One region of the Streptomyces sp. NPDC101166 genome, then DNA from elsewhere that is predicted to be linked to it. Evidence: riboswitches for the same ligand, from Rfam matches in the RefSeq annotation. Region 1 holds a riboswitch; each other region holds the start of a gene.
What was found. Region 1 has a riboswitch for cyclic di-AMP ahead of ACIRS4_RS23600 (transglycosylase SLT domain-containing protein). Riboswitches for the same ligand answer to the same signal wherever they lie in the genome.

Region 1 (7,183 bases):
TCGGACCGAGGAAGCCGAAGACGCTGCCCGCCGGGACGGTCAGATCGAGACCGTCCACGGCGAGCTGACCGCCGCGGTAGCGCTTGGTGAGGCCGCGGGTGCGGATGACGGCGTCGTCGGCGTCCGGGGTCACAAGCGCCGCCTGCGCCACCGCGCCGTCCGCGACCTCGTCCATCGGCTCCCCCGATCGTCGGTTCACGTCAGCGTACTCGGGCCGTTTCCCACCGCCCGGCTCTCACCGCCCGGCGTCCGCCGCCTTGACGAGGGCGTCCTTGGTGACGGCCCCGACGTAGACCTTGCCGTCGTCCGTGACGAGGGCGTTGATCAGCCGGGTGGAGAAGACGGTGCCGGAGCCGAACTTTCCGGTGACCTTGTCGCCGAAGGAGTCCAGGAAGCCGCCGAAGGCGCCCGCCTCGGGGGTCTTGCCGGAGGGCACGCCCTCGCCGCCGGTGTCGAAGGTGGCGATCGAGGTCCAGCCCTCGCCGAGGACGTTGAGACCGGCGAGGTCCCGGCCGAGGCCCTCCTCGTCGGCCGTGCCCGGCCGGCCGGGCGTCCCGCCCTCGTGCCCGGGGGCCTTGCCCGGCTGCCCGGGAGCCTTGTCCCCGCCTCCGGCCGGACCGTCCTCGTCCGCCTCGGTGACCTTCGCGCCCTTCGGCGGGGTGAAGTCGAAGGTGGAGGCGGCGGGCCTGGCGAACGTCACCTGGGTGAAGCCGACGTCCACGACGGCGGCGCCGCCCGCGGCGGGGGTCAGCGTGAACTTCAGCGGCAGCCCCGTCTTCGCGTCCACGGCCACACTGATCGCGCCGACGGTCGAGCCGGACTGCTTCGGCCTCACGAGCAGCTTGTAGGCGTCCCGGCCGGCGACCCGCACGGTGCCGTCCACGGTCACGGAGGTGGTGTCGTCGACGGCCTTGAGGGCCTCGTCGGCGAAGTCCTTGGGCGTGGCGGGAGCCGCGTCGTGACCGTCGCGTCCCTCCTCGGCGGTGGAGTGGTAGACCTGGTTGGAGGCGCTGTCGTACCCCCACACGTCCTTGCCGTCGTGGATGAGGCTGTACTCGGCGGCGTTCTCCAGCAGCGACAGCTTCTGCCGGTCGGGGCCGTCGGCGGCGACCCGCAAGGTGTGCGTGCCGGCCGCGAGTTCGGTCAGCTTGGCGGACGGGTCGGCGGACGACGCGTCGCCCTTCTTGCCGGCCGCTCCGGAGAGCAGCCCGCTCTCCAGTCCGCCCAGGTCGGGCAGGCCGAGGTCGGTGGTGATCTTCACGGTGCCGGACAGTTGCTGGACGTCCGAGGCGGCGATCTTCTGGATGAGCTGCTGTGCGGTGATCTTCGGCAGGTCGGGGTCGCCCGAGTCGGCGAGCGCCGGGACGAGCCCGATCGTCGCCGCCGCGACGCCCACCACGGTGACCGGGACGACGTACCGCACGGCCTTGCGTCGTCCGACGGGCAGGTCGTCGGCCTCCCCGGCGTGCGTGCGGTCGTCGGATGCGAACGGTGCCATGTGTGCCTTACCTCCGTCGTCGGCGGCGGCTGGTCATCTCGGGTGCGACGGTCCCCACCACAAGCCGCCATTCTCACCCGAATCGGTGAGCGGTGGTGATTTCCGTGGTTTCCATATGACCAAACAACCCGCCTCGATACGTCAACCCGAGGGCGCAACTCCGCGTACGCCTGCGGTATGACACGGGGGTTGGGCGGGTGGAGGGACCCGTAGGGGATGGGGGCGCCCATGGGTGAGGAGGCGTCACCCGTCCGGTTGCACCACCAGGTCACCCCTCGCGGCGCACCACCACGTCACCCGCCGGTGCGCCACGGCGGCACCCCGCCCGGCGCACCACGGCGTCACCCCGCCCGGTGCACCACCGCGTCGCACAGCTCCAGCAGCGCCCGCTTCGCCTCGCAGTCGGGCAGCGGCGCCAGCGCGGCCCGCGCCTCCTTGGCGTACCGCACGGTGTCCGCGCGGGCCTGCTCCAGCGCCGGGTGGGCCCGGAGGGCGGCCAGCGCCTCCGCGTGCCGTGCGTCGTCGCTGAGGTCGGAGTCGAGCAGTTCGCAGAGCGCGATGTCCTCGGGCATCGACAGCCGGTCCGCGCGCTCCCGCAGCCGCAGCACCGGCAGCGTGGGGATGCCCTCCCGCAGGTCCGTCCCGGGCGTCTTCCCCGACTCGTGCGAGTCCGAGGCGATGTCCAGGACGTCGTCCGCGAGCTGGAAGGCGACCCCGAGCCGCTCCCCGTACTGGGTGAGCACGTCGACGACCGTCTCGTCGGCGCCGGACATCATCGCGCCGAAGCGGCACGCCACTGCGACCAGCGAGCCGGTCTTGCCGCCCAGCACGTCGAGGTAGTGCTCGACCGGGTCGCGGCCGTCCGTGGGACCTGCCGTCTCCAGGATCTGGCCGGTGACCAGCCGTTCGAACGCCTCCGCCTGCACCCGGACCGCCTCGGGCCCGAGGTCGGCGAGGATGTGGGAGGCGCGGGCGAAGAGGAAGTCGCCGGTGAGCACCGCGACCGAGTTGCCCCACCGCGTGTTCGCGCTGGACACCCCGCGCCGCACCTCGGCCTCGTCCATCACGTCGTCGTGGTACAGCGTGGCCAGGTGGGTCAGCTCGACCACCACGGCGGACGGCACGATGCCCGGCGCGTGCCGGTCGCCGAACTGCGCCGACAGCATCACCAGCAGCGGCCGGAACCGCTTCCCGCCCGCCTTCACCAGATGCTGCGCGGCCTCGGTGATGAAGGGGACCGCGCTCTTGGTGGCCTCGAACAGGCCTTCCTCGACAGCCGCCAATCCGGCCTGGACATCGGCTTCCAGAGCCTGGTCCCGCACGCTCAGCCCAAACGGCCCGACGACGGTCACGAGGGGTCTCCTGTCTGCTGGTGTCCGCTGGCGCTTACACGGTTTGTCGATAGGTCGCTGACATCACTCAAGTCAGCGTATCCGGTCATGTTTCGATCACCGATAAGCCCCCACGTCCCCCGGCCCCACGTCGCTCGACCGGGAGGTGCCGCGTCCGGCTCGCGAAGCGCCGGTACCCCGGAAACCACCCCCCACCCCGCCCGCCGGCGACGTCCACCGGTGTGTGCCGAATCTCACGGCGCGCACTAAATAAATCGGAACCAGAGCATCAAATCAGACATTCCGCTCCGTGAATTCCATCGGATTTCGCTCACGCCCTTTTAAAAGGGACTTGGAACCTGATGTCCGATTTAGTCACCCTTGTCATCACGGGTGAGTTGGCTCACTTCACCGGCGGAGACACGGGTGGTCGCACGCCCCCGGATCCCCTGCGGCGTCACGCGAGTTGACTCTTGCCGAATGCAAAGGATCAAGCAGCCCATAAACACCAGACCAAGGTCAATAGGGGTTTTCCACGACTCCGACACTTGTTTCGGACATGTGCTCTCGCATACGTTCCCGGCCAGCCGGACAGACGCCTCATCCTGCCGCCGTCCGGCTACTCCCATCGACGAACCACTCGCGCACGGCAGGAGCGGGGGACCCAGGCAGAACGCCGGACCGCAGTACGTCACGCATGTACCGGTCCGGCTCGGGGTGAAGTCGTGTCGCCGTGCCCCACGGCGCCGACCGGGCAGCTCCCGCCCGAACCCGACAGCTCACCCCGCAGGCGCCGGAGAGGAACGTCCCCATGTCCGCTGCCGCTCAGCACCGCCGCCGCTTCACCCGTGCCATCGCCGTCGCCTGCGCCGGCGTCGCCGCGCTCGCCCTTCCCCTCGCCGGAGCGAGCACCGCCTCGGCGGCCACCACCGCCGTCCCCGAGACCACGCTCGCCGGCTACCCCAACAACCTGGACGGCTGGATCCGCCAGTCGCTCGCCATCATGGCCGAGAAGAAGATCCCGGGCACCTATCACGGCATCTACCGCAACATCATCCGGGAGTCCTCGGGCAACCCGAACGCCATCAACCTGTGGGACTCCAACGCGGCCAAGGGGACCCCGTCCAAGGGCCTGCTCCAGGTCATCGACCCGACCTTCGCCGCGTACCACGTCGCCGGCACCGCGTACGACCCGTACGACCCGGTCGCCAACATCACCGCCGCCTGCAACTACGCCGCCGCCCGGTACGGCTCCATCGACAACGTCTTCGGCGCGTACTAGGGGTACCCCTGGAACCCGTAGGACCCGTGCGCCTAGGGGAAGAGTCGTTCGAGGACGACGGCCACGCCGTCGTCCTCGTTCGACGCCGTCACCTCGTCGGCCACCGCCTTGAGCTCGGGATGGGCGTTGGCCATCGCCACGCCGCGCGCCGCCCAGTCGAACATGGGGATGTCGTTGGGCATGTCGCCGAAGGCGAGCGTGTCCTGTGGCCGCAGCCCCAGGTGCTCGGCGGCCAGGGCGAGTCCCGTCGCCTTGGTGACGCCGGACGGCTGGAGTTCCACCGTGCCCGGCCCCGACATGGTGACGGTGGCGAGCGAACCGACCACCGAGCGGGCCGTCGCCGCCAACTCGTCGTCGCACAGGGTGGGATGGCGCAGCAGCACCTTGCTGATCGGCTCGCACCACAGGTCCTCCCGCGAGCCGACCCGCAGGGCCGGCAGGGTCGGGTGCGGCATCCGGTAGCCCGGCTCGATGAGGGTCAGCCCGTCGACGCCGTTCTGGTCGACGGCCGCGTACACCTGACCGACCTCGGCCTCGATCTTGCCCAGGGCCACCTCGGCCAGCTCCCGGTCCAGGGTGACCGACCACAGCAGGCGGTCCGCCCCGATGTCGTACACCTGCGCGCCCTGTCCGCACACCGCGAGCCCCCTGCTCCGCAGGATCCGCAGCAGCGGCCGCACCCGTGGCGCCGGGCGGCCGGTCACCACAAGGTGGCGGGCGCCGGCGGCCGCCACCCTTGCGAGCGCGTCGAGCGACCGGTCGGAGAACGTGTCGTCGTCGCGGAGCAGTGTTCCGTCCAGGTCGGTGGCGATGAGGGAGTACGCGGAGCGCGCGGCATATGCGTGAGGTGCGGCCATGACCAGAGAATACGGATCCCGGACACCCTCAACTCACCGCCGATTCAACCGTTCCGGAGGGAGGGAAAGGGCGGTTCTGCACCGGTTGGCAACAACATGGTCCGCTACCTACCGCTCGCACCGTCTGGAGGGGTACCGTCCACAGTGTCCGGGGGGACTTGATCGGGGGGTCAGGTTGAGCAGTGGACGTATTCGTGTGTCGGATCCGGAGGATCTCGGCGAGGGGGAGCGGGAGCGGTGGCGCGCGCTGCGCGCGGCGTCGACCGCTCCACGGAACCCCTTCATGGAACCCGAATTCGCCGCCGCCGTGGGGCGTGTGCGCCCGCGCACGCGCGTGGCGGTGGTGTACGAGGGGCGCGAACCGGCCGGTTTCCTGCCCCACGAGCGGGGCCCGCTGGGTCAGGGACAGGCCCTCGCGTACGGCGTCTGCGACGCGCAGGGGGCCGTACTGAGCCCAGGGCTCGGGCTCGACGCGGCCGAACTGATGCGTGCCTGCTCCCTGTCGAGCTTCGCCTTCGACAACCTGGAGGCGGAACAGGGCCTGTTCACACGGTACGCGGCGGCCGAGTACGCCTCCTACGTCATCGACGTGGAGAAGGGGTACGAGACCTACGAGTCCGTCCTGCGCGCCCAGTCGCCGAAGTTCCTGAAGACGACGCTGGCCAAGGAGCGCAGGCTCGGACGGCAGGCCGGAGCGCTGCGGTTCGTGTTCGACGAACGGGATCCCGCCGCGCTGCGCACGCTCATGGCGTGGAAGTCCGCCCAGTACCGGCGCACCGGCCGCCGGGACCGGTTCGCCCGACAGTGGATCACCCGGCTCGTGCACCGGCTCGCGACACAGACGCGCGCCCCCGACTGCTCCGGCGCGCTGTCCGTCCTCTACGCCGGCGGGCGGCCCGTCGCCGCCCACTTCGGGCTGCGGTCGACGACCGTCCTGGCCTGCTGGTTCCCCGCCTACGACCCGGAGTTCGCGAAGTACTCGCCGGGTCTGGTGCTGCATCTGCGGATGGCGGAGGCGGCCGCCGCCGAGGGGATCGGCCTGCTGGATCTGGGGCGCGGGGCGGCCGAGTACAAGGACGCGCTGAGAACGGGCGAGCTGCCCGTGTACGAGGGGGCGTGGACGCGGCCGTGGACGGGCGCCGCGCTGCACTGGCTCAGCCGGGAGCCGTCCCGCCGCGCCCACCACTTCGTCCGCAGCCGGCCGAGGCTGGCCGCGGCGGCGAACCGGGCGCTGAAGGGCGCGGGCAGGATCCGGGGGAGGTGAGGGGCGGTTGGCGGGGAGGGGCCGGCGGTTCGGGAGAGGGGAGGACATCGTGTCGCGTGCGCCGCGTGTACAGCGGGAGATCCGGAGGTTCCTGGACATCGGTCCGGTTCAGGTGGCCGAACTGGACCTCCCCGAGGGGTACACCGAGGCCGGCGGGGACGCCGGTGCGCAGGTGACGCTGAGGCCCGGGCCCGGCAGCGCGCCCGTCACGCACGGCGAGGTGTTCCTCCTGGTCAGGAGCGGCGGCCGGCCGGTCGGCACCCTGCTCGGACGGGTCCCGGAGGGCGCCGACCCCAGGACGGTCCTCGCCGCGCTGGCCCGGGAGCGGGCGGGCCGACGGCCGGCGCCGACGACTCCTCCCGCGCCGTCCACCGCCGTCCCCACGCCTCCCGCGCCGTCCACCGCCGTCCCCACGCCTCCCGCGCCGTCCACCACCGTCCCCACGCCTCCCGCGCCGTCCACCACCGTCGTGATCGCCACCCGCGAGCGCGCCGACCGGCTGGCGCACGCGCTCGACTCCCTGCTCGCCCAGGACCATCCCGACTTCGAGATCGTCGTCGTCGACAACGCGCCGACCACGGACACCACCCGGGACCTGGTCGAACGCAAGTACGGCGAGCGGGTCCGCCACGTCACCGAGCCGGTGCCCGGTCTCGCCGTCGCGCACAACAGGGGCGTCGCGGCCGCGCACGGCGAGGTCGTCGCCTTCACCGACGACGACGTCGTCGCCGACCCGCGCTGGCTCACCGAGCTCACCGCGCCCTTCGCCGCCGACCCCGGTCTCGGCTGCGTCACCGGACTGATCCTGCCCGCCCGGCTGCGCACCCCCGCCCAGGTGCTGCTGGAGAGCCACGGCGGCTTCGCGAAGGGCTTCACGGCACGGACGTACGACCCGTACGACCCGCCCGCCGACGAGCCGCTGTTCCCCTTCGCCGCGGGCCGGTTCGGCTC
Region 2 (7,183 bases), on a different contig from region 1:
CCTCGGCGCTGTTGTCGCTGGAGCGGATCAGCCGGATGACCTCGTCGATGTCGACGAGCGCCGTGAGCAGGCCCTCCACCAGGTGGAGGCGGTCGCGCCGCTTGCCGCGCCGGAACTCGCTGCGCCGCCGCACGACCTCGAAGCGGTGGTCGAGGTAGACCTCCAGAAGCTCCTTCAGGCCCAGCGTGAGCGGCTGACCGTCCACCAGCGCCACGTTGTTGATGCCGAAGGACTCCTCCATCGGCGTCAGCTTGTAGAGCTGCTCCAGGACCGCCTCCGGCACGAAGCCGTTCTTGATCTCGATGACCAGGCGCAGTCCGTGCTCGCGGTCGGTGAGGTCCTTGACGTCGGCGATGCCCTGGATCTTCTTCGAGCCGACCAGGTCCTTGATCTTGGCGATGACCTTCTCGGGGCCGACGGCGAACGGCAGTTCCGTCACCACCAGGCCCTTGCGGCGGGCCGTCACCGTCTCCACCGACACCGTCGCGCGGATCTTGAAGGTGCCGCGGCCGGTCTCGTAGGCGTCGCGGATGCCGGACAGGCCGACGATGCGGCCGCCGGTGGGCAGGTCAGGACCCGGGACGTGCCGCATCAGGGCGTCCAGATCCGCGTTCGGGTGCCGGATCAGATGCCGGGCGGCCGCGATCACCTCGGCCAGGTTGTGCGGCGGCATGTTGGTGGCCATGCCGACCGCGATACCGGAGGAACCGTTGACCAGGAGGTTGGGGAAGGCGGCCGGCAGGGCCACCGGCTCCTGCTCCTGGCCGTCGTAGTTGGGCGTGAAGTCGACCGTGTCCTCGTCGATCGACTCGGTCATCAGGCTCGTCGCCGCCGCCTGACGGCACTCGGTGTACCGCATGGCGGCCGGCGGGTCGTCGTTGCCCAGCGAACCGAAGTTGCCGTGGCCGTCGACCAGCGGCACGCGCATGGAGAAGGGCTGGGCCATGCGCACCAGCGCGTCGTAGATCGACGCGTCGCCGTGCGGGTGCAGCTTGCCCATGACCTCGCCGACGACACGGGCGCACTTCACATAGCCGCGGTCGGGCCGCAGGCCCATCTCGTTCATCTGGTAGACGATGCGGCGGTGCACGGGCTTGAGGCCGTCGCGGGCGTCCGGCAGGGCGCGCGAGTAGATGACCGAGTACGCGTACTCGAGGAAGGAGCCCTGCATCTCGTCGACGACGTCGATGTCGAGGATCTTCTCCTCGTACGAGTCGTCGGGAGGCGGGGTCTTCGTGCTGCGGCGGGCCATCGCTGCCGGCTCCTCCTGTGTTCTGGTCGCTCGCCTGCGGGGCGCTCGCGTGCTGAGGCGTGTGACGGGATCTGACGCGGACCATTGTGGACCGTGGCACTGACAGTGCTGGCCGGGACCCGGGCGTCTGCCTGGGGCCCTGTGGGGAAGGCACCTTCTCCACGGCTGCCCGCAGGCTACGCGATCTCGCTCTCGGCGTACGTCGCCCGGGAACTTCGCCGACGCTCCGCGCGCTTGCATACAGTGGCAGGACCGGCAGGAAAACCGCGGTTTCGACGACCGCGTCCGCGATCGGAAGGGACGTACATGCCCATGGGTCACACGGCCACAGCCCAGGCAGGCTCCGGGGGCCTGACAGCGACCGAGCACCGCCTGGCCAACGGCCTGCGCGTGGTGCTCTCAGAGGACCACCTGACCCCCGTCGCGGCGGTGTGCCTCTGGTACGACGTCGGATCGCGCCACGAAGTCAAGGGGCGCACCGGACTCGCCCACCTCTTCGAGCACCTGATGTTCCAAGGCTCCGCCCAGGTCACGGGCAACGGGCACTTCGAGCTGGTCCAGGGCGCGGGCGGCTCCCTGAACGGCACCACGAGCTTCGAGCGCACCAACTACTTCGAGACCATGCCCGCCCACCAGCTGGAGCTCGCCCTCTGGCTGGAGGCCGACCGCATGGGCTCCCTGCTGACCGCCCTGGACGACGAGTCCATGGAGAACCAGCGCGACGTCGTCAAGAACGAGCGCCGCCAGCGCTACGACAACGTGCCCTACGGCACCGCCTTCGAGAAGCTCACCGCCCTCGCCTACCCGGAGGGCCACCCCTACCACCACACGCCGATCGGCTCCATGGCCGACCTGGACGCGGCGACCCTGGAGGACGCGCGCGCGTTCTTCCGCACGTACTACGCGCCGAACAACGCCGTGCTGTCGGTCGTCGGCGACATCGACCCCGAGCAGACCCTCGCCTGGATCGAGAAGTACTTCGGGTCCATCGCCGGTCACGACGGCAAGCCCGCGCCCCGGGACGGCTCCCTGCCGGACGTCATCGGCGAGCAGCTGCGCGAGGTCGTCGAGGAGGAGGTCCCGGCGCGCGCCCTGATGGCCGCCTACCGTCTGCCGCAGGACGGCACGCGCGAGTGCGACGCCGTCGACCTGGCGCTCACCGTCCTCGGCGGCGGCGAGTCCTCCCGCCTCTACAACCGTCTGGTGCGCCGCGACCGCACGGCGGTGGCGGCCGGCTTCGGTCTGCTGCGCCTCGCGGGAGCGCCCTCCCTGGGCTGGCTGGACGTGAAGACCTCCGGCGACGTCGAGGTGCCCGTCATCGAGACCGCCATCGACGAGGAGCTCGCCCGGTTCGCCGAAGAGGGGCCCACGGACGAGGAGATGGAGCGCGCCCAGGCGCAGTTGGAACGCGAGTGGCTGGACCGGCTGGGCACGGTCGCCGGCCGCGCCGACGAACTGTGCCGGTTCGCCGTGCTGTTCGGTGACCCGCAGCTCGCCCTGACCGCCGTCCAGCGCGTGCTGGACGTGACGGCGCAGGAGGTGCGCGAGGTCGCGAAGGCCCGGCTGCGCCCCGACAATCGCGCGGTGCTGGTGTACGAGCCCACGGAGGGCACGGAGAGCGCCGAAGACGCCGCGACCACCGCCGACGACCACGACGAGGAGGCGGCCAAGTGACCGAGCTCGCCACGATGGACTTCCACCCCCAGCCGCAGGCGGGCGACGCCAAGCCGTGGGCGTTCCCGGCCCCCGAGCGCGGAACCCTCGACAACGGGCTGACCGTCCTGCACTGCCACCGCCCCGGCCAGCAGGTCGTCGCCGTCGAGGTCCTCCTCGACGCGCCCCTGGACGCCGAGCCGGCCGGCCTCGACGGCGTCGCCACGATCATGGCGCGCGCCTTCTCCGAGGGCACCGACAAGCACTCCGCCGAGGAGTTCGCCGCCGAGCTGGAGCGCTGCGGCGCCACCCTCGACGCCCACGCCGACCACCCCGGCGTCCGCGTGAGCCTGGAGGTCCCGGCCTCCCGGCTGGCCAAGGCCCTCGGTCTGGTCGCCGACGCCCTCAGGGCGCCCGCGTTCGCCGACAGCGAGGTCGAGCGCCTCGTCCGCAACCGCCTGGACGAGATCCCGCACGAGCTGGCCAACCCCTCCCGGCGCGCGGCCAAGGAGCTCTCCAGGGAGCTGTTCCCGGCCGACGCGCGCATGTCGCGCCCGCGTCAGGGCACCGCGGAGACGGTCGAGAACATCGACTCCGCGGCCGTGCGCGCCTTCTACGAGAAGCACGTCCGCCCCGCCACGGCCACCGCCGTGATCGTCGGCGACCTCACCGACGTCGACCTGGCGGCGCTCCTCGGCGACACCCTGGGCGCGTGGACGGGTTCCGCCGCGCAGCCGCGCCCGGTGCCGCCGGTCACCGCCGACGACAACGGCCGGGTCGTCATCGTGGACCGCCCCGGCGCCGTCCAGACGCAGCTGCTGATCGGCCGGATCGGACCCGACCGGCACGCACGCGTGTGGCCCGCGCAGGTGCTCGGCACGTACTGCCTCGGCGGCACCCTCACCTCCCGCCTGGACCGCGTCCTGCGCGAGGAGAAGGGCTACACCTACGGCGTGCGCGCCTTCGGACAGGTCCTGCGGTCCGCTCCGGACGGCTCGGGCGCCGCCATGCTCGCCATCAGCGGCTCGGTCGACACCCCCAACACCGGCCCCGCGCTGGGCGACCTCTGGCAGGTGCTGCGCACGCTGGCCGAGGGCGGGCTGACCGACGCCGAGCGCGACGTCGCGGTGCAGAACCTCGTCGGCGTGGCGCCGCTGAAGTACGAGACCGCCGCGGCCGTCGCCGCCACGCTCGCCGACCAGGTCGAGCAGCACCTGCCGGACGACTTCCAGGCGACGCTCTATCAGCAGCTCGCCGCCACCGGCACCGTGGAGGCCACCGCGGCCGCCGTGAGCGCCTTCCCGGTGGATCGTCTGGTGACCGTGCTCGTCGGTGACGCGGCGCAGATCAAGGAGCCGGTCGAGGCCCTCGGCATCGGCGAGGTGAAGGTCGTCACGGCCGACTGACGCACAGGCACGCGTGGAGCCCCGGTGACGTTGTGCGTCATCGGGGCTCCGTGATGTCCGAATTGAGGGAGTGACTGCCCGTCTGCCCTGTGGGATGCGCTACAAAAGGCGGCTTTCGTTTGGGAATTGAAGGCGGCCGCGTCTAGGTTCGTCCGGGCTGTTCGTCGGGCACTGCGCCGCACCCGCGGCACCGGACAGCCATCGCCGAGTCCCCGTACGGCGCGAGCCAGGGGAGCCGGGGACCCACCTGTGAAGTCCCTGGGGTGAATCGGACGCCCGCGCGAGTCGCGAGGGGGTCCGTAGGAGACCTTCCTGCTCCGAACCCGTCAGCTAACCCGGTAGGCGAGAGGGAAGGAAAGGACCGCTCAACTTCATGGCGTTCACCTGCGCCACCGGGAAGCACCGTCGTCCCGGTCGGATGCGGCGCACCTCCGCGCGCGCGGCGAGCATCGCCGCACTGACCACCACGGGCGTCATCGCCACCGTCGCCTCCGGCTCCGCCGTCGCCGCCGAGCCCACGCCCTCCGTCGAGCAGACCGGCCTCGTCCCGGTCGTCACCGTCGGCGACTCCATCGCCCAGCAGGTCGACGACCAGGCCGCCGCCCAGCAGCAGGCGGCCCAGGAGGCCGCCGAGGTGAAGAAGGCCGCCGTCATGGCGGCCATGAAGGTCAGGGAAGAGCGGGCGGCCCGGGCGCGCGCCGCCCGCGCCGCCGAGCGCAAGCGCCTGAACACCTTCGTCCCGCCGATCAGCGGCTCGTACGTCTCCACGGGCTACAAGTCCGGCGGCTCCCTGTGGTCCTCCGGCAGCCACACCGGCATCGACTTCCACGCCTCCAGCGGCACCACCGTGCACGCCGTCGGGCTCGGCACCGTCGTCGAGGCCGGCTGGGGCGGCGCCTACGGCAACCAGGTCGTGATCCGGATGAGCGACGGCACGTACACCCAGTACGGCCATCTGTCGTCCATCGGCGTCTCGGTCGGCGAGAAGGTCACCCCGGGCCGGCAGATCGGCCTGTCGGGCGCCACCGGCAACGTCACCGGCCCGCACCTGCACTTCGAGGCCCGCACCAGCCCGGAGTACGGCTCGGACATCGACCCCGTCGCCTACCTCCGCAAGCACGGCGTGAACGTCTGACGCCGCACGGCGCACCGGACCCACAGCCCCGGCCCGTCAGGGACGCATCGACAGCGTCCCTGACGGGCCGGGGCTTTCGTGGTCGCGCGCTTTCCCCGCTTCACCGCCTCCGCTGTCCAAAAAATATCCATGGATTCCGGCCCGCCATCGGAAATTCCCGCACATTGCAATAGAGTCACGGAACGGGCGTCGCTCGTCGACGTTTCACGGGGACAAAGGCGGAGGTCGGTCATGCGTATTCCGGCGCACTCGGTGTGCACGGCCATCCGGGACGACATCGTCGCGGGTGTCTACGAGCGCGGCAGCCGCCTCACCGAGGAACTCCTCGCCCGCCGGTACGGCGTCTCGCGCGTCCCTGTCCGCGAGGCCCTGCGCACGCTGGAGGCGGAGGGCTTCGTGGTCACGCGCCGGCACGCGGGCGCGTGCGTCGCGGAACCGACCGAGCAGGAGGCCGCCGACCTGCTGGAGATGCGCCTGCTGCTGGAGCCGCTCGGCGCCTCCCGGGCCGCCCAGCGGCGCACCGAGGCGCATCTGAAGGTACTGCGCGGCCTGGTCCGGCTGGGTCAGGAGCGCGCCAGGCGGGGCGGCAGCGAGGATCTGCGCTCCCTGGGCGGCTGGTTCCACGAGACGCTCGCCCAGGCCTGCGGCAGTCATGCCCTGTCCTCCACGCTGACCCGGCTGCGCCACAAGATCGCCTGGATGTACGCGGTGGAGGCGCCGGCCGACCCGGTGGAGTCATGGGCGGAGCACGGCGCGATCGTGGACGCGGTGGCGCGCGGCGACGGGGAGCGGGCGCGGGCGATCACGGCGCTGCACACCGAGCGCGCCGCCGCCGCGCATCGGCTGCGCTTCGCCGGCGGGGGCGGGGCGGAGCGTGTGAGGACTTCGCAACACGCCGTCAACATGTCAGGCCGCCGGCATTAACACGGGAGCCGTATACAAAGAGGGGATATTCGGCGGGACGTATTTCCGCTGCCTTTTCATGTTGCGCGCCCGGAATTGACCGGCCGCGCTCTTCGGGCGTCCGCGAATCCCTCTGCGGGCCTTTTCCGTCCCGGTCGGCGGTGACGCATTCCCCAAGAATTCTGCCGGTAATTGCGGCCGGCCGGCGAGTGGCCGGCGAAGGGCCTGCGGGGGGCTGAAACGGCGAAGCCGCGCCGCCCGGGTGGGGCGACGCGGCTCCATGGGTGCCGCGAGCGTGGCTCAGACGGTCTCGGGAAGCTCCTCGAGGCCCTCGGAGACCAGCTTGGCCAGCCGGTCCAGGGCGGCGTCCGCGCCCTCGGCGTCGGAGGCGAGGACGATCTCCTCGCCGCCCTGGGCGCCCAGACCGAGGACGGCCAGCATGGACGCCGCGTTGACGGGGTCGCCGCCCGCCTTGGCGATCGTCACCGGGACGCCTGCGGCCGTGGCGGCTCGGACGAAGATGGAGGCGGGGCGGGCGTGAAGGCCCTCGGCCCAGCCGACGTTGACGCGGCGCTCAGCCATGTGATGCTGCCCTTCGCTGTTCAGGGTTGTCTAGACCAGTGTTCCACACGTGAAGCAAGCCCGGAACGGGCTCGTCCCGCTCCGCCGGCGGACGTAGGATCGCGGCCTCGACCCCACGGTTTCGTCCTCACAGACTGCCTCGCGCCGTTGTCGTACGCGAGCCGTACTCTGGGCCCCATGCAGAGCGCGCCGGACCGGCACGAGTACCCCGCCCACTGGGAAGCCGACGTGGTGCTGCGCGACGGCGGCACC
Region 3 (7,183 bases), on a different contig from region 1:
GTCGGCGGCGGGCACCGGCGCCAGCATCCGCAGCGCCCACCGGTAGTGCCGGACGGCTTTCACCACGCCGATCAGGCCCGCCAGCCACAGGATGGTGCCGGCGCCCACGCGCAGGGCGACGTCGGCGTGCGCCGACCGGCCGGTCCCGGCGCCCGCGGCAGAGGTGAAGGACGCCCACAGGCCGATCGCGCCGACGGTGAGGGAGGACAGCAGCCAGAACAGACTGAGACCGGGGGAACGCAGACGGGCGTCGGACAGCGGATGGCTGTCCAGGGCGAGCCAGGCGTCGAGGAGTCGGCGCAGTTGCAGGTCGCGGCGCACGGCGAGCGCTACGGCGACGACGGAGGGGGTCAGTGCGGCGAGTCCGAGAAGGGCGAAGACCGGGCCGAGGAGGAAGCCCGTCGGGTCCCGCTCCTCGAACTGCTTCAGCGGCAGGACCAGCAGCGCCCAGCCGATGATCGCCGCGAGCGCCAGCAGCCACAGCAGCAGGACGCGGTGCACACCGAGGCTGTGCCCGTGCAGCTCCTCCAGCGCCCGCTCCCGGTCGGCCAGCAGCGCCGACCGGTCGGGCCAGGACCGGATGTGCGGCGGGGGAGGGGGAGGCGGCAGCGCGGCTGGAGACATCGGGCCTCTTTCGAGCGGGCCAGGGGCGTGAGCGGCAGGCGCGAGACGGCGGTCTGCCCGACGCCGACGTACAGGCGTGGTGCCGTTCGCTTCGCGCGCTGAACCTACCGCGTCGCATGCCCATGCCACGCAGACCCGACGGTCGGTCGACGTCGGGTCGCAGCCCGGCCACCCGGCCCCGGCCGCCCGGCGTGTTGCCCGGGAGGCGTCCAGGTGTTCTCACACCACCCGTGTCGCCCCCGCGAAGGGCATCTCGTCGAGGGGGGCCACGCGTACCGGGGCAGAGGGGTTGGGGGCGTGGATCATCTTGCCGTCGCCGACGTAGATGCCGACGTGGGTGACGCCGGAGTAGAAGAACACCAGGTCACCGGGGCGCAGTTCGGAACGCGGGACACGGTGGCCGGCGTCGATCTGCGCGTACGTCGTGCGGGGCAGGGCGACGCCCGCGGAGCGGTAGGAGGCCAGGACGAGCCCCGAGCAGTCGAAGGCGTTCGGGCCGGTCGCGCCCCACACATAGGGGCTGCCGAGCTTGGAGTAGGCGTAGGACACGGCCTCCGCCGCACGGGAGTTGGGCGCCTTCGCGGTGGCGGAGCCGAGGGCCGGGAGGGCGTCGCGGGCGCCGGCGGAGCCGCGTGAGACACGCGTGCCCGTGCCGCCGCCCGGCTCCTCGTCGTCGAACTCGGCCCGTTCCCGCGCCGTGAGCCGGGCCAGCAGGTCGCGCGCGGCGTCCAGCTTGCCGGTGATCGTCTTCTTGTGCCGCCGCAGTTCGGCCTGGCGCTTCTTGAGCGAGGTCAGCTCCACTCGCGCGGCGCCGCGCAGCTGCTCGACCTCGCGGAACTGCTCGCGGACCCGGGCGACGGCGCCGGACTGCCGGTCGCCGGCCCGCTCGGCGAAGGCGGCGCCGTCGAGGTAGGCGTCGGGGTCGTCGGAGAGGAAGAGCTGCATCGCGGGATCGAGGCCGCCGCCGCGGTACTGGGCGGCGGCGATCGTGCCGAGCGCCTCGCGCGCCGTGTTCAGCCGCAGTTCCCTGCGGGCGGCCTCGTCCTGTAAGCCCTTCAGCCGCCGTTCGGTGGCCGTCGCCTTCTCCTGTGCCCCGTTGTACTTCTCGGTGGCGGCCTCCGCCTCCTGGTACAGCTTGTCGACCTTGGCCTTCACCTGCGCCGGGGTGGGCTGGGGAGCGGCGATCCCCGCCCCTTCGAATGCCGTCGCGCCCGCCGCGCCGGCGAGGGCGATGGTGGCCGCCGTTCGGACCGTATGGCCGCCGAGCGAGCGCTGTCTCGGCTTGCGGTGCGCTGCCACGTGGGACTGCACGTCCTTTCGTACGACCGCCTCGTCGGTACGGCCGTCGGCTGGGGCCGGGCCGGGGGCCCGTGCCCGCCGTGGGGAGCGGACGGACGTACAGCCGCGGGGAGCGGCTGACGCGTCCGGCGGCGGCCCGCTCAGGGAAGCGGACGCACCGCCGGACTTTCGGCGGTGGTGGCCGACTGCCGTCCCTGGTCCGGACGGCGGTGGGGAGCCGGTCACCTGGGGGAGGACGCTAGGCCCGGCGATGTCGGGTCGGTAACGAGATGTACGGAAGTGACACCAGTGGACTGAAGGGTGACCGGACATGGTCGTCGGGCCGGTCCGAAGCCGTCGGTTTCGCGCACTGCGCTGACCGATGCGGCGCTTTCGGGGCAGATTCCGACGGCGGGCTGCTATGCGGCGCATATATGCGAGACCCGCGCGAGGGGTGGGCGCGGGTGCGCGAGGGGTGGGCCGGTGTCGGGCGGCGACCGCACCGCTGACTAGCATCCGGCTCCATGGACGTACTCATCCATCTCTTCGTCGGCCTGCACATCATCGGCATCGCCGCGCTCCTCGGCGGCTTCCTCACCCAGATGAAGGCGATGGGCCGGGGCACGGCCCGTTTCGTCCCCGCGATGCTGCACGGCGCGGCGACGATGCTGGTCACCGGTGTCGTCCTGGTCGGCCTCAATCAGGCGGACGACCAGGCCGTCAACAACATCAAGATCGGTGTGAAGCTCGCCCTGCTGGTCGTGATCCTCGGTCTCGTCTATGTGAAGCGGGACGAGGAGAGCGTGGAGAAGCCGCTGTTCGGGCTGGTCGGGGCGCTGACCGTGGCCAACGTCTTCATCGCGGTCCTCTGGACCTGACGCGGCGCGGGCCGCTGCCACGCCCGGCCGGCGACCCCGTGCCCGCGCCGAGGCCTCCGGCTCAGGCCGGCCGGACCACGCTGTGGATCGCGGACTCCCCGTCGTAGAACACCGACTCCTCGCGCACGTACGCCCCGGGCTTGGGCGCGTGGATCATCATGCCGTTGCCGATGTAGAGGCCCACGTGGGTGACGTCGTCGTAGAAGAAGATCAGGTCGCCCGGCAGGGCGTCGGCCAGGGAGACCGTCGTGCCGGCGCCGACCTGGTCGTAGGTGGTGCGAGGGAGGGAGACTCCGGCGGCCTTCCACGCGGCCTGGGTGAGACCGGAGCAGTCGTAGGAATCGGGCCCGGTGGCGCCCCAGACGTACGGCTTGCCGATCTGCGCGCGGGCGAAGCTGAGCGCCTTCCCCGCCTTGGTGCCGTACGAGGCGTCGGCGGTCGAGGAGGAGGCTGACGACGAGGGCGCCGAAGGCGCCGAGGGCGACGACGAGGGCGTGTCCGAGCCCGCGGAGCCGGCGCTCTCCTCCTGCGCCGCCCGCTCGGCCGCCTGCTGCCGCGCCAGCTCCGCCGCCTTGCGGGCGGCCTCCTGCTGTCTGCGCTTCTCGATCTCGGCGAGCCGCGCCTTCTCCTGCGCCGTCAGCTGCGACAGCAGCACGCGCGCGTCGCTGAGCTTCTTCTGGACGGTGGCCTTGGCGGTCTTCAGGTCGTTCTGGGAGGTGGTGAGCGTCTGAAGGCTCCGGGACGCCTCCTGCCGCTTCTTCATCGTCGCCGACTGCTCGGTGACGTAGGCGTCGACCGACTCCTTCTGGCGGCTGGTCAGCCGGTCCATCAGCTGCGTCTGGTCGAAGTAGTCCTGCGGGGTGTCCGCGAGCAGGAAGGTCGCGGTGTCGGGCGTGGAGGCGCCGGTGCGGTACTGCGCGGCGGCGAAGGAACCCAGCTCCTCGCGCGCCTCGTTGAGCTTCTCGGTGCGCCGGGCGACGTCGTCGAGGAGGCCGTCCACGCGCGTGCGTTGCTGGGCCGTCTTCTCCTTGGCGGCGTTGTACTTCTCGGTCGCCGACTCCGCCTGCCGGTAGAGGTCGCCGACCTTCTTCTCGACCTCTTCCAGACTCGGCTTGCCGTCGGCGGAGGGCGCGGCCTGGGCCGTCTGCGAGAGCAGCGCCACGGAGGCGAGGGCGGCGGTGGCGAGGGCGGGGGTGCGTATGCCCGCTACGCGCGTAACCGGCGAGCGTGGCTTGCGGTGCTGCGACGCCAAGGGAGGCGACTCCTTCCGTGCTCCGCCTACCGGGTTAGCTGTCGGGTTCGGGCGGGTGCTTCGGAAGGGTTGCCCTACGGCCGCGCCCTCGCGGGGCGGGCGGCCGATTCACCCCAAGGTCTCGGTGGGTCCCCGGCTCCGGCTGCCGCGAGGGCGCGCGCCGGACTCGGCGGAGGCCGCGCGGTCCGGCGGGGTTCGCCGGTGTGGGGCGTACGGCCTTCCCGGCACGGTAGCCAACTGGTGTGGCCCCTGTGAAGGTTGATGGGTGATATGCCCCGATACATTTTCGTGACTCTCAGTCAGGGCTTCGGCGTTCTGTGATCGATACGGCGGGTTCGGTGACCTTTTCCATGCTCTGGGCGATTGATTCATCATGTTCATGCCCGTCGAGCGGTGATGTTCCCGGGACGGCGGCGGGTTGTCGGTGCGGCACCCTAGACTCGGAGAGCGATGAGCAGCCTCTTTGACGACAGCTTCCTGGCGGACCTCCAGGCCCCGCGCGGCCATGAGGAGGAGCCCCCGCCTCCGCCCGAGGACGATCACGCTCCGGAGTCGGTTCCGGACGATCTGTTCGGCGGGAAGTTCGACGTGCCCCCGGACCGGGACGCCCACTACCGTGACGGCGCCCCCCGCCCGGTCATCGACGCCGCCGCGCTCCTGGACGGGCTCAACGACAACCAGCGCGCCGCCGTCGTCCACGCCGGCGCGCCGCTGCTCATCGTCGCCGGCGCCGGCTCCGGCAAGACGCGTGTGCTGACCCACCGCATCGCCCACCTCCTCGCCGAGCGGGACGTCCACCCCGGGCAGATCCTCGCGATCACCTTCACCAACAAGGCCGCGGGCGAGATGAAGGAGCGCGTCGAGCAGCTCGTCGGCCCCCGCGCGAACGCGATGTGGGTGATGACGTTCCACAGCGCGTGCGTGCGCATCCTGCGCCGCGAGAGCAAGAAGCTCGGCTTCACCTCGTCGTTCTCGATCTACGACGCCGCCGACTCCAAGCGACTGATGGCCCTGGTCTGCCGCGACCTGGACCTCGACCCGAAGCGCTACCCGCCCAAGTCCTTCAGCGCCAAGATCAGCAACCTGAAGAACGAGCTGATCGACGAGGAGGACTTCGCTGCCCAGGCCGCCGACGGCTTCGAGAAGACCCTCGCCCAGGCCTACGCGATGTACCAGTCGCGGCTGCGGGAGGCGAACGCCCTCGACTTCGACGACCTGATCATGACGACGGTCAACCTCCTCCGCGCGTTCCCCGACGTTGCCGAGCACTACCGCCGCCGCTTCCGGCACGTCCTGGTCGACGAGTACCAGGACACCAACCACGCCCAGTACGCCCTGGTCCGCGAGCTCGTCGGCACCTCCGAGCACCCCGTCGACGTGCCGCCCAGCACCTACGACGTGCCGCCGGCCGAGCTGTGCGTCGTGGGCGACGCCGACCAGTCGATCTACGCCTTCCGCGGCGCGACCATCCGCAACATCCTCCAGTTCGAGGAGGACTACCCGGACGCGACGACGATCCTGCTGGAGCAGAACTACCGCTCCACCCAGACGATCCTGTCCGCCGCCAACGCGGTCATCGAGCGCAACGAGTCCCGCCGCCCCAAGAACCTGTGGACCAACGCGGGCGAGGGCGCGCGCATCACCGGCTATGTCGCCGACACCGAGCACGACGAGGCGCAGTTCGTCGCCGACGAGATAGACCGCCTCACGGACGCGGGCGACGCGAAGGCCAAGGACGTCGCCGTCTTCTACCGCACCAACGCGCAGTCCCGTGTCTTCGAAGAGGTCTTCATCCGCGTCGGCCTGCCCTACAAGGTCGTCGGCGGCGTCCGCTTCTACGAGCGCAAGGAGGTCCGGGACGTCCTGGCCTACCTGCGGGTCCTCGCCAATCCGGAGGACTCGGTGCCGCTGCGCCGCATCCTCAACGTGCCCAAGCGCGGCATCGGCGAGCGCGCCGAGGCCATGGTCGACGCCCTGTCCCAGCGGGAGAAGATCAGCTTCCCGCAGGCTCTGAAGCGGGTCGACGAGGCCTACGGCATGGCCGCGCGGTCGACCAACGCCGTGAAGCGGTTCAACGTGCTGATGGACGAACTGCGCACCATCGTCGAGTCGGGCGCGGGACCGGCCACCGTGCTGGAGGCGGTCCTCGAACGCACCGGCTACCTGGCCGAGTTGCAGGCCTCCACCGACCCGCAGGACGAGACGCGCATCGAGAACCTCCAGGAACTCGCCGCGGTGGCCCTGGAGTTCGAGCAGGAGTCGGGGGAGGCCGAGACGCCCGCCTCGCTCGCCGAGTTCCTGGAGCGGGTCGCGCTCGTCGCCGACTCCGACCAGATCCCCGACGAGGACGAGGACGGCTCGGGCGTCATCACGTTGATGACCCTGCACACGGCCAAGGGCCTGGAGTTCCCGGTCGTCTTCCTCACCGGCATGGAGGACGGCGTCTTCCCCCATATGCGCGCCCTCGGCCAGACCAAGGAACTGGAGGAGGAGCGCCGCCTGGCCTACGTCGGCATCACCCGCGCGCGTGAGCGGCTGTACCTCACGCGGTCCGCGATGCGCAGCGCCTGGGGCCAGCCCTCGTACAACCCGCCCTCCCGGTTCCTGGAGGAGATCCCGGCCACGCACGTCGACTGGAAGCGCACCGGCGCGACCTCGCCCCGGTCCTCCGGCGGCCCGGTGTCCTCGGTGGCGGCCTCGCTGTCGTCGTCCCGCTCCCGGTCCTCGGCAGCCGGCGCGTCCGGCTTCGCCACCCGGCGCACGGCGGACAAGCCGGTCGTCTCCCTGGCCGTCGGCGACCGTGTCACCCACGACCAGTTCGGGCTCGGCACGGTCGTCGCCGTGAAGGGCACGGGCGCGAACGCCGAGGCCACGATCGACTTCGGCGACGTCAAGCCCAAGCGGCTGCTGCTGCGGTACGCGCCGGTGGAGAAGCTCTGACATGACGGAGAGCCCCCGCCGCGACGGAGTCCGTCACGGCGGGGGCTCACCGAAAGGCGGTGCCGGAAGGGCCTGGCTCGCCTACGTCGGGTCCAGGCCGTGGCTGCGCAGCCACGGAAGGGGGTCGACCGAGCTGCCCCCGCCGGGCCGGACCTCGAAGTGCAGGTGCGGACCGGTCGAGTTGCCGGAGTTCCCGGAGTACGCGATCGGC
Region 4 (7,183 bases), on a different contig from region 1:
GGACGTGGCGAAGAGGTCGTCCGGGGAGCGGACGTCGACGGCGTTCCAGAAGTTGTTGAGGTCGGAGACGCGGTCGTTGGCCCCGCCGGCGGAGACGGGGGTCGCGGTGTACTGAAGGACGCACGGTCCTTCGAGCCGCTTCCGGTACCAGATCGTCGCGCCGGCGGGCACGTCCACCTCGAGGGTCCCCCGGGAGGCGGCGACCGTGCCGCCCTTCTCCAGTTCCACGGCCCATCGGCACAGGCCGTGCCGGAAGTCGTCGTGGGCGACCAGCCGACGGCGCCGGGGCGCTCGGCCGTCGACGGGAGCGGCGTTCGCGGTGACCGCGGGGGCGATCGCGGCGAGGGCGGCGCCGGCGGCCAGGGCGCCGAACGCTCTGCGCGAGGTCGTCATGGGGGAACGGCTCCTTTGTGACGCGCGGAGTACGGCGGACAGCGCGGGTAAGCGCTTGCCCGCCGAGGGGCGGAGCTCACTGTGCCCTCGCTCCGCCACCGCTGTCGACACCGCGGGAGCCATGCCACGAGACCGCGATACGACGATCAGGGACTCGCGGCGGCCGCCGGGCCCCCTCTCAGCCGACGGAGACGCCGTGCGAGCGGAGGTAGGCGACCGGGTCGACGTCGGAGCCGTAGTTCGGCGTGGTGCGGATCTCGAAGTGCAGGTGCGGCCCGGTCACGTTGCCGGTCGCGCCGGAGAGGCCGATCTGCTGGCCGGCGAAGACGCTCTGGCCGGCCGAGACGGAGAGCGCGGAGAGGTGGGCGTACTGGGCGTAGTAGCCGTCTGCGAGCCGGATGACGACCTGGTTGCCGTACGCGCCGCCCCAGCCCGCGGAGACGACCGTGCCCGCGCCGACGGCCTTGAGGGAGGTGCCGGTCGGGACGACGAAGTCGACGCCTGTGTGGTAGCCGCTGGACCACATGCTGCCGGACATCCGGTACGGGGTGCCGACGGCGGGGTTGGACACGGGGAGGTGGAAACCGGAGACGTTGCCGCCGCCGTGGGCGCTCTGCCCGGCCGACGCCTTCGTGGCGGACTTCGAGGAGTGCGAGGAGTGCGACGACTTCGAGGACGCCGAGGACTTCGAGGCGGACGACTTCGAGGAGTGCGCGGAGCGCGAGCTCTTCGACGCCGTGTCACCGGCGGAACCGGCGCTGCCCGCGGAACCGCCCGCCCGCTTGCCGATCGACAGCTTCAGACCGGGGTGGATGAGCGAGGGGTCCTCGCCGACGACCTCGCGGTTGTCGGCGTACAGCTTCTGCCAGCCTCCGCGCACGTGCTGCTCGTCCGCGATCCTGGAGAGGTAGTCGCCGGACCGGACCGTGTAGGTCGTGGTGTTCGCCGCGGCCGGGGCGTCGGTCGCGGCCGTGCGCTGCGCGACCGGAACGGTCTGCACGGGCTTGTCCGAGACGGAGGAGACGGACTGGGCCGCCGACTGGGCGGGGGCCGCGTGGGCGCCGGCGGCGCCGATGAGCGGGAGGGCGAGAGCCGCGCCGCCGGTGCCGGCGGCGGCGATGGAACGGCTGAAGCGCGGGGCCTTGGGACGGCGGTGCTTACCCTTCGCGGGCATGGCGGGTTCCTCTCCGGCGCCTGCGAGGTGAGCTGTCGGGTGCGGGCTGGAGATGCCCGGCCGCGCCGGAGCGCGGCTTTACCCCAAGCCTGTTCCGGAGACCGGAACAGGCGGTCGTGCCTGTGGGTCCCCCGCTCCTGCCGTGGACGGGTGAGTGTCTGCGGGTTCCGGTCGGCGGCAGGATTCGGCGTCCGTCCGGATTGGCGTGAAACGTAAGCGACTGGGACACGCGGCGACAAGCGAAGGTTGCGCCGGTGACGCCCTCGACGTGATCCGCTGCGCCGCACTCCCGTCACACTGCGTGCACCAGGTGACGGATTCTGCGGAAACACCCATGAAAACTCCATGAATTACGTGAACATGACCAACGACGCACGGTCACGAATATGACGCTGCTCACGCCGCACCGCTCCAGCGCCCCTTATTTCAGACCGAGTTGAATGAAGGACTTCAAATTCGGACAGAGCACTCAGATGCGACGCAGGCGGATAACCGTCGCATCGAGGTCACCGCGCAGTCCCGTGCGCAACCCGTGATGCAACAGCACCGCACCTCGGTGCACTTCGCCCGTTTCGAGGCATTCGTACGACGCCTTCGGGTCGAGGCCGCGCAACCGCACCGCCGGCGCCGGCTCGCCGTAGCGCTGCGCCTGGAGCCAGGCGAGCACGACGCTCTCGTCCTCCCCGCGCACGTACTGCACCGCGCTCAGCCCGCCCTCGGGGGCGCGCAGCCGGTGAAGATCGCCGTGCTGGACGAGGGGCCGGATCTCCTTGTAGAGATCCACCCAGTGCCGGGCCTCGGCGAGTTCCTCCTCGGTCCATTCGGACAGGTCTCCGCCGACGCCGAGCACTCCCGCCATCGCGCTGACGAACCGGAACCGCAGCGAGCTGACCCGGCCGTTGAGCTGGGTGTTGGGGCTGTCGGTGACCCAGGCGGCCATCACTCGCGCGGGATGGATCTGGCTGAAGCCGTGCTGGATGGCGAGCCGGTCCAGCGGATCGGTGTTGTCGGAGGTCCACACCTGGTCCGTACGGCTCATGATCCCGAGGTCGATCCGCCCGCCGCCGCCCGAGCAGGACTCGAAGGCGACGCCGGGGTGCGCCGCCCGCAGCCGGTCCAACAGGGCGTACAGACCGCGCACATGGTCCACCCAGAGCCGCTGCGGATACGGGTCGTCCGGCCAGCCGGCGTCGGTGAAGCAGCGGTTGAAGTCCCACTTGACGTAGTCGATGGGCGCACTCGAGAGCAGGGTGTCGAGGCGCTGCCACAGGTACTCCTGGACGTCCTCGCGGGCGAGGTTGAGGACCAGCTGGTTGCGCAGTTCCGTCCGCCTGCGTCCCGGTTGGAACTGCACCCAGTCGGGGTGCGCCCGGTACAGGTCGCTGTCCGGGTTGACCATCTCGGGCTCGACCCAGATGCCGAACTGCATGCCGAGCGCGTGCACGTACTCGGCGAGCGGCTTCAGGCCCTTGGGGAAGCGGTCGGGGTTGGGCGTCCAGTCGCCGAGCCCCGCGTGGTCGCCGGTGCGCGCGCCGAACCAGCCGTCGTCGACCACGAACAGCTCGACGCCGACGGCCGCGGCGCGGCGGGCGAGGGTGGCCTGCTGCTCCTCGGAGATGTCGAAGTAGGTGGCCTCCCAGGAGTTGAACAGCACCGGCCGGTCGCGCTCGGCGTCCGGGATCACATGGGCGCGCTGGTAGGCGTGCCAGGCGCGGCTGGCGCCCCCGAAGCCCTCGTCGGTCCACAGGCCGGCGAACACGGGGGTGGTGAATTCCTCGCCGGGCGCGAGCCGCAGCAGGCCCGAGTCGTCGTAGCCGGCTCCGCCGGTGATCTGCACGCGCGCGTCGGGCAGTTGGGCGACGGAGATCCGCCAGGACCCGGACCAGCCCAGGGCGCAGCCGTAGACCTCGCCGCGCTCCTCGGTGGCGTCGGCGTCCAGGGCGACCCAGGGCAGGTGCTGGTGACTCGTGTGGCCTCGGCGGCTGCCGATGACCTTCTCGCCATAGGTGAGGGGCGCGCGGGTGAGCCGGGACTCCGCGGCCCAGCGGCCGTGCAGCTGGGACAGCCGCCAGCCGTCGCGGTCGGGCAGGGTCCAGACGGCGGAGTCGGCGCGCAGCAGTTCCAGCGGCTCGTCGCCCTGCTCGCCCTCGTGGCGAAGCGTCGCCCAGCGCTCCACGACGTCGCCCCGCATCCGGTAGTGCAGGGTGACGGCCAGCCGGCCGTCGCGGAAGCGCAGCCGCAGCTCGTCGCCCTCCTCGCCGCCGTGCGTCTCGTGGCCGACGAAGCTCCACTCGGTGCCGCGCCGCCCGGCGGTGCGCACCGACAGGGCGGGCCGCACGAAGCGGGCCCCGCCCTCCACGGGGTACTCCTCGCGGCCGTCGAGGGGGGACTCGAAGGCCCAGTAGTCCGGCAGCGGGCGCACGGCCAGCGCCTGCGCGTCGGCGAGCTCCATCCGGGGGCCCCAGTGCAGGTGCACGAGCTCGTCGGTCTCGGTGACATGGACGGCGTAGCTGCTGGCGGGCCCGGAGAGGAGCCAGGTACGGCCGTCGGCGTCGGACTCGGACATGAAACCCCCACTGATTCGAACAGGTGCGATCAATCGTCGACATCATCCGACGTCGGCGTTCACTGAGCAAACGTCACGGGACGCGCTGCGGGGGAACGGGTGACGCCGGGTGGGCCGCCTCGGGCGGACCGGAGGACGCAGGGTGAGCCGGAGCTCGCACAGGGCCGTGACCGGCCTCTCGGGACCCAGGAGCGCCCGGCGCGTGAGCCGGGCTCACATGGCCCTGGGCGGATGCCACGTCCGGGCCCCGCACGGGACCGAGCAAACCCAGCACCACCGGCCTCGAAACCCGGGCCCACCCAGCGTCTGAGCCCGGCTCAGACGGCCCAGGCAGACGCCACGTGAGCCGAGCCCCGCACGGGACCGAGCAAACCCAGCATGACCGGCCTCGGAATCCGGACCCACCCAGCGCGTGAGCCGGGCTCACACGGCCCGGACAGGCGCCGCGTGGGTCGGGCCGCGTACGGAGCTGGGCGGGCGCCGCCTGGGTCGGGCCTGTTCACGGTGCGTGGGCGGGCTCGGCCGGGCCTTGGCGCACTGTCTGTGCGGCCTCGCGTGGAACGGGCGGGCACCGCCGAAGCGGCCTCGCTTGAAACGGGCGCGCACCGCCGAAGCGGCCTCGCTTGAAACGGGCGCGCACCGGGGAAGCGGCCTCGCACAGAACGGGCGGGCACCGCCGAAGCGGCCTCGGGAGGTGGCCGTTCGACGTGCGGTGGCGGGCGGTGGACGGCTGCCGGGGGCGCGAATCGATGTCGTATGGTCAAGGAAGTTCCGTCGGTCACCGAGCCGCGCCGACGGGGACCGACCGGGAGGGAGCCCCCGTGACGCAGCAGATCCCGTCGACCGAGCCCGAGCTGGCCGGTGTGCGCAACTTCCGTGACGTGGGCGGTCTGCCGACCGCCGACGGCCGCAAGGTGCGGCACGGCGTGCTGTTCCGCAGCGGCCACCTCGCGCACGCGACCGGCGAGGACGCCGCGTTCCTGGCCTCCCTCGGCCTGCACACGATCTTCGACTTCCGCAACGCGGCGGACCTCAGGCTGGAGGGCCCGGACGTCGAGCTGCCGGGCGTGCGCAACGTGAACCTGCCGCTGTCCGACCCGGCGGACGGCGCGGAGTTCTGGAAGATGGTCCGCGACGGCGACATCGACCAGCTGCGCCGGATCCTGGGCGACGGCAAGGCCGCCGGCCGGATGATCGCCTCCTACCGCTCGATCATCACACAGCGCACGGCCGAGCACTCCCGGGTGCTGCACGCGCTGGCCGAGGACAGCGTCCCCGTGCTGATGCACTGCGCGGCGGGCAAGGACCGCGCCGGCCTGTCCGTCGCGGTGACGCTGCTCGCGCTGGGCGTGGAGCGCGACGCGATCCTCGTCGACTACCTGGAGTCCAACGCCAAGCACCGCCGCTACAAGGTGCGCCGCAGCGGCGCCTCCGCGGACACCTACTCCCCCGAGGTCATGGAGCTGCTCGGCCCCCTGTTCGACGCCCGCGCGGAGTACCTCACGGCGGCGCTCGAGACCATCGAGGCGACCTGGGGCGGCGTCGACCCCTATCTGGAGCAGGGCCTCGGGCTCACGGAGCAGACCCGGGAGCGGCTCCGGGAGCGGCTCCTCGACTGAGGGGTCCGCGCCCTGCGCCCGTCCGGCCGCCGCGCTACTTCGCGCCGACCTCGAACAGCAGCCAGATGAACGCGGCGAGGGCGTGTCCCACGGCGATGTAGATGAACAGACGGATCCAGATCCCGCGCGGGAACCTCTCCTCGATGTCGTTCATGACGTCCCTCCAGGGGTGGGGCCGAGGCACAGGGCGGCCGTCGGGCTCTGCAGCAGGGTGTGGACGAAGAGCAGGTCGACCCCGTCGGGGTCGCGTGCCGCGATGCGGTGCGGGGTCAGCGAGTCGAAGTGGGCGCTGTCGCCGGGCGCGAGGCGGTGCGTGGCGTCACCGAGCCGGAGCACCAGCCGGCCGCGCAGGACGTGCAGCCACTCCTCCCCGGGGTGGACGCGCACGACGTCACCCTGCGAGCCGTGGGGCACATGGACGCGCAGGGCCTGCATGCCCCGCCCGGACGCGCCGGCCCGCCAGTACGTCCAGCCGCCCGCGCGGGTCGGTTCCATGTCGTCGGCGCGCACCACGGCGTCCCGGTCGGCGGCCGCCTCGCCGAGCAGGTCGGAGACCGTCGTACCGTAGACGCGGGCGAGTGCCAGCAGCATCGGCAGCGAGGGCTGTCGCCGCCCGGTCTCCAGACGGGAGAGATGGGCGGGCGAGAGCCCGGCGTCCCGGGCCGCGGCCTCCAGGGTGAGACCGGCCAGACGGCGCAGGGAGCGCAGCCGGGGCGCGACGGCCGGCAGGGTGTCGCCGCCCTCGCCCGAGCCGGGACCGGCGTCGGACGGTCCGGGGCCGGGTTCGGCGTCGGAGGGTGTCATGCCTCCATTCAGCCGGAGTTTTGCCTCTGCGGCAAACTTCTTGCCTCAGAGGCAAAAACCGTCACCGTTCGGCGACCGCCTGCTTGACGAGGGTCTTGCCGAAGTCCCACATCAGTCCGCCCCCGTTGTGCGCGTCGTCCATCACCTCGGTGAACGCGGCGACGAACCGGTCGACCTCCCGCTCCCCGATGACGAGCGGCGGGATCAGCTTGATCACCTCCAGGTGGTCGCCGGAGACCTGGGTGAGGATCCGGTGCCGCTGGAGCAGCGGCACGACCACCATCTGCGCGAACAGCCCCTTGCGGGCGGCCTGGAGCATCGCCCACCTGCTCCGCAGCTTCAGCGACTTCGGCCGGCCGAACTCGATGCCGATCATCAGCCCCCGGCCGCGGACGTCGGCGAGCAGCTCGTACTCGCCGGTGAGCGCCGCCAGCCGTGACGTCAGCAGCTCGCCGGTGGCGCGGGCGTTGGCGACGATCTGCTCGTTCTCCATGACCGCCAGCACGGCGAGGCCGGCGGCCATGGCCTGGGCGTTGGATCCGAAGCTGGCCGAGTGGACCAGCACCCGGTCCATGGAGGAGTAGACCTTCTTGAAGATCCAGTCCTTGCCGAGGGTGGCCCCGACCG

Region 2: linked by a shared signal. The riboswitch ahead of ACIRS4_RS13675 (M23 family metallopeptidase) and the one ahead of ACIRS4_RS23600 (transglycosylase SLT domain-containing protein) in region 1 are both predicted to bind cyclic di-AMP.
Region 3: linked by a shared signal. The riboswitch ahead of ACIRS4_RS18895 (NlpC/P60 family protein) and the one ahead of ACIRS4_RS23600 (transglycosylase SLT domain-containing protein) in region 1 are both predicted to bind cyclic di-AMP.
Region 4: linked by a shared signal. The riboswitch ahead of ACIRS4_RS04510 (peptidoglycan DD-metalloendopeptidase family protein) and the one ahead of ACIRS4_RS23600 (transglycosylase SLT domain-containing protein) in region 1 are both predicted to bind cyclic di-AMP.

The regions. Positions count from the first base shown of each region.
Region 1 is NZ_JBIWPF010000013.1:128,967-136,149, forward strand. Features, by position in the region: gene ACIRS4_RS23585 (ABC transporter ATP-binding protein) at 1-175, opposite strand, end outside; gene ACIRS4_RS23590 (outer membrane lipoprotein carrier protein LolA) at 236-1,498, opposite strand; gene ACIRS4_RS23595 (polyprenyl synthetase family protein) at 1,840-2,850, opposite strand; cyclic di-AMP (ydaO/yuaA leader) riboswitch at 3,449-3,637, shown strand; gene ACIRS4_RS23600 (transglycosylase SLT domain-containing protein) at 3,641-4,111, shown strand; gene ACIRS4_RS23605 (HAD family hydrolase) at 4,144-4,968, opposite strand; gene ACIRS4_RS23610 (GNAT family N-acetyltransferase) at 5,144-6,232, shown strand; gene ACIRS4_RS23615 (glycosyltransferase) at 6,282-7,183, shown strand, end outside.
Region 2 is NZ_JBIWPF010000006.1:179,547-186,729, reverse strand. Features, by position in the region: gene ACIRS4_RS13690 (DNA topoisomerase (ATP-hydrolyzing) subunit A) at 1-1,252, opposite strand, end outside; gene ACIRS4_RS13685 (M16 family metallopeptidase) at 1,559-2,926, shown strand; gene ACIRS4_RS13680 (M16 family metallopeptidase) at 2,923-4,311, shown strand; cyclic di-AMP (ydaO/yuaA leader) riboswitch at 4,504-4,671, shown strand; gene ACIRS4_RS13675 (M23 family metallopeptidase) at 4,685-5,446, shown strand; gene ACIRS4_RS13670 (GntR family transcriptional regulator) at 5,678-6,370, shown strand; gene ACIRS4_RS13665 (HPr family phosphocarrier protein) at 6,650-6,931, opposite strand; gene ACIRS4_RS13660 (GNAT family N-acetyltransferase) at 7,109-7,183, shown strand, end outside.
Region 3 is NZ_JBIWPF010000010.1:33,478-40,660, forward strand. Features, by position in the region: gene ACIRS4_RS18880 (hypothetical protein) at 1-624, opposite strand, end outside; gene ACIRS4_RS18885 (NlpC/P60 family protein) at 844-1,923, opposite strand; gene ACIRS4_RS18890 (hypothetical protein) at 2,427-2,780, shown strand; gene ACIRS4_RS18895 (NlpC/P60 family protein) at 2,842-4,032, opposite strand; cyclic di-AMP (ydaO/yuaA leader) riboswitch at 4,041-4,214, opposite strand; gene pcrA (DNA helicase PcrA) at 4,483-6,972, shown strand; gene ACIRS4_RS18905 (M23 family metallopeptidase) at 7,054-7,183, opposite strand, start outside.
Region 4 is NZ_JBIWPF010000002.1:31,919-39,101, forward strand. Features, by position in the region: gene ACIRS4_RS04505 (DUF6250 domain-containing protein) at 1-393, opposite strand, end outside; gene ACIRS4_RS04510 (peptidoglycan DD-metalloendopeptidase family protein) at 572-1,567, opposite strand; cyclic di-AMP (ydaO/yuaA leader) riboswitch at 1,572-1,730, opposite strand; gene ACIRS4_RS04515 (alpha-galactosidase) at 2,037-4,133, opposite strand; gene ACIRS4_RS04520 (tyrosine-protein phosphatase) at 4,955-5,752, shown strand; gene ACIRS4_RS04525 (DUF6126 family protein) at 5,787-5,906, opposite strand; gene ACIRS4_RS04530 (helix-turn-helix domain-containing protein) at 5,903-6,556, opposite strand; gene ACIRS4_RS04535 (aspartate aminotransferase family protein) at 6,618-7,183, opposite strand, start outside.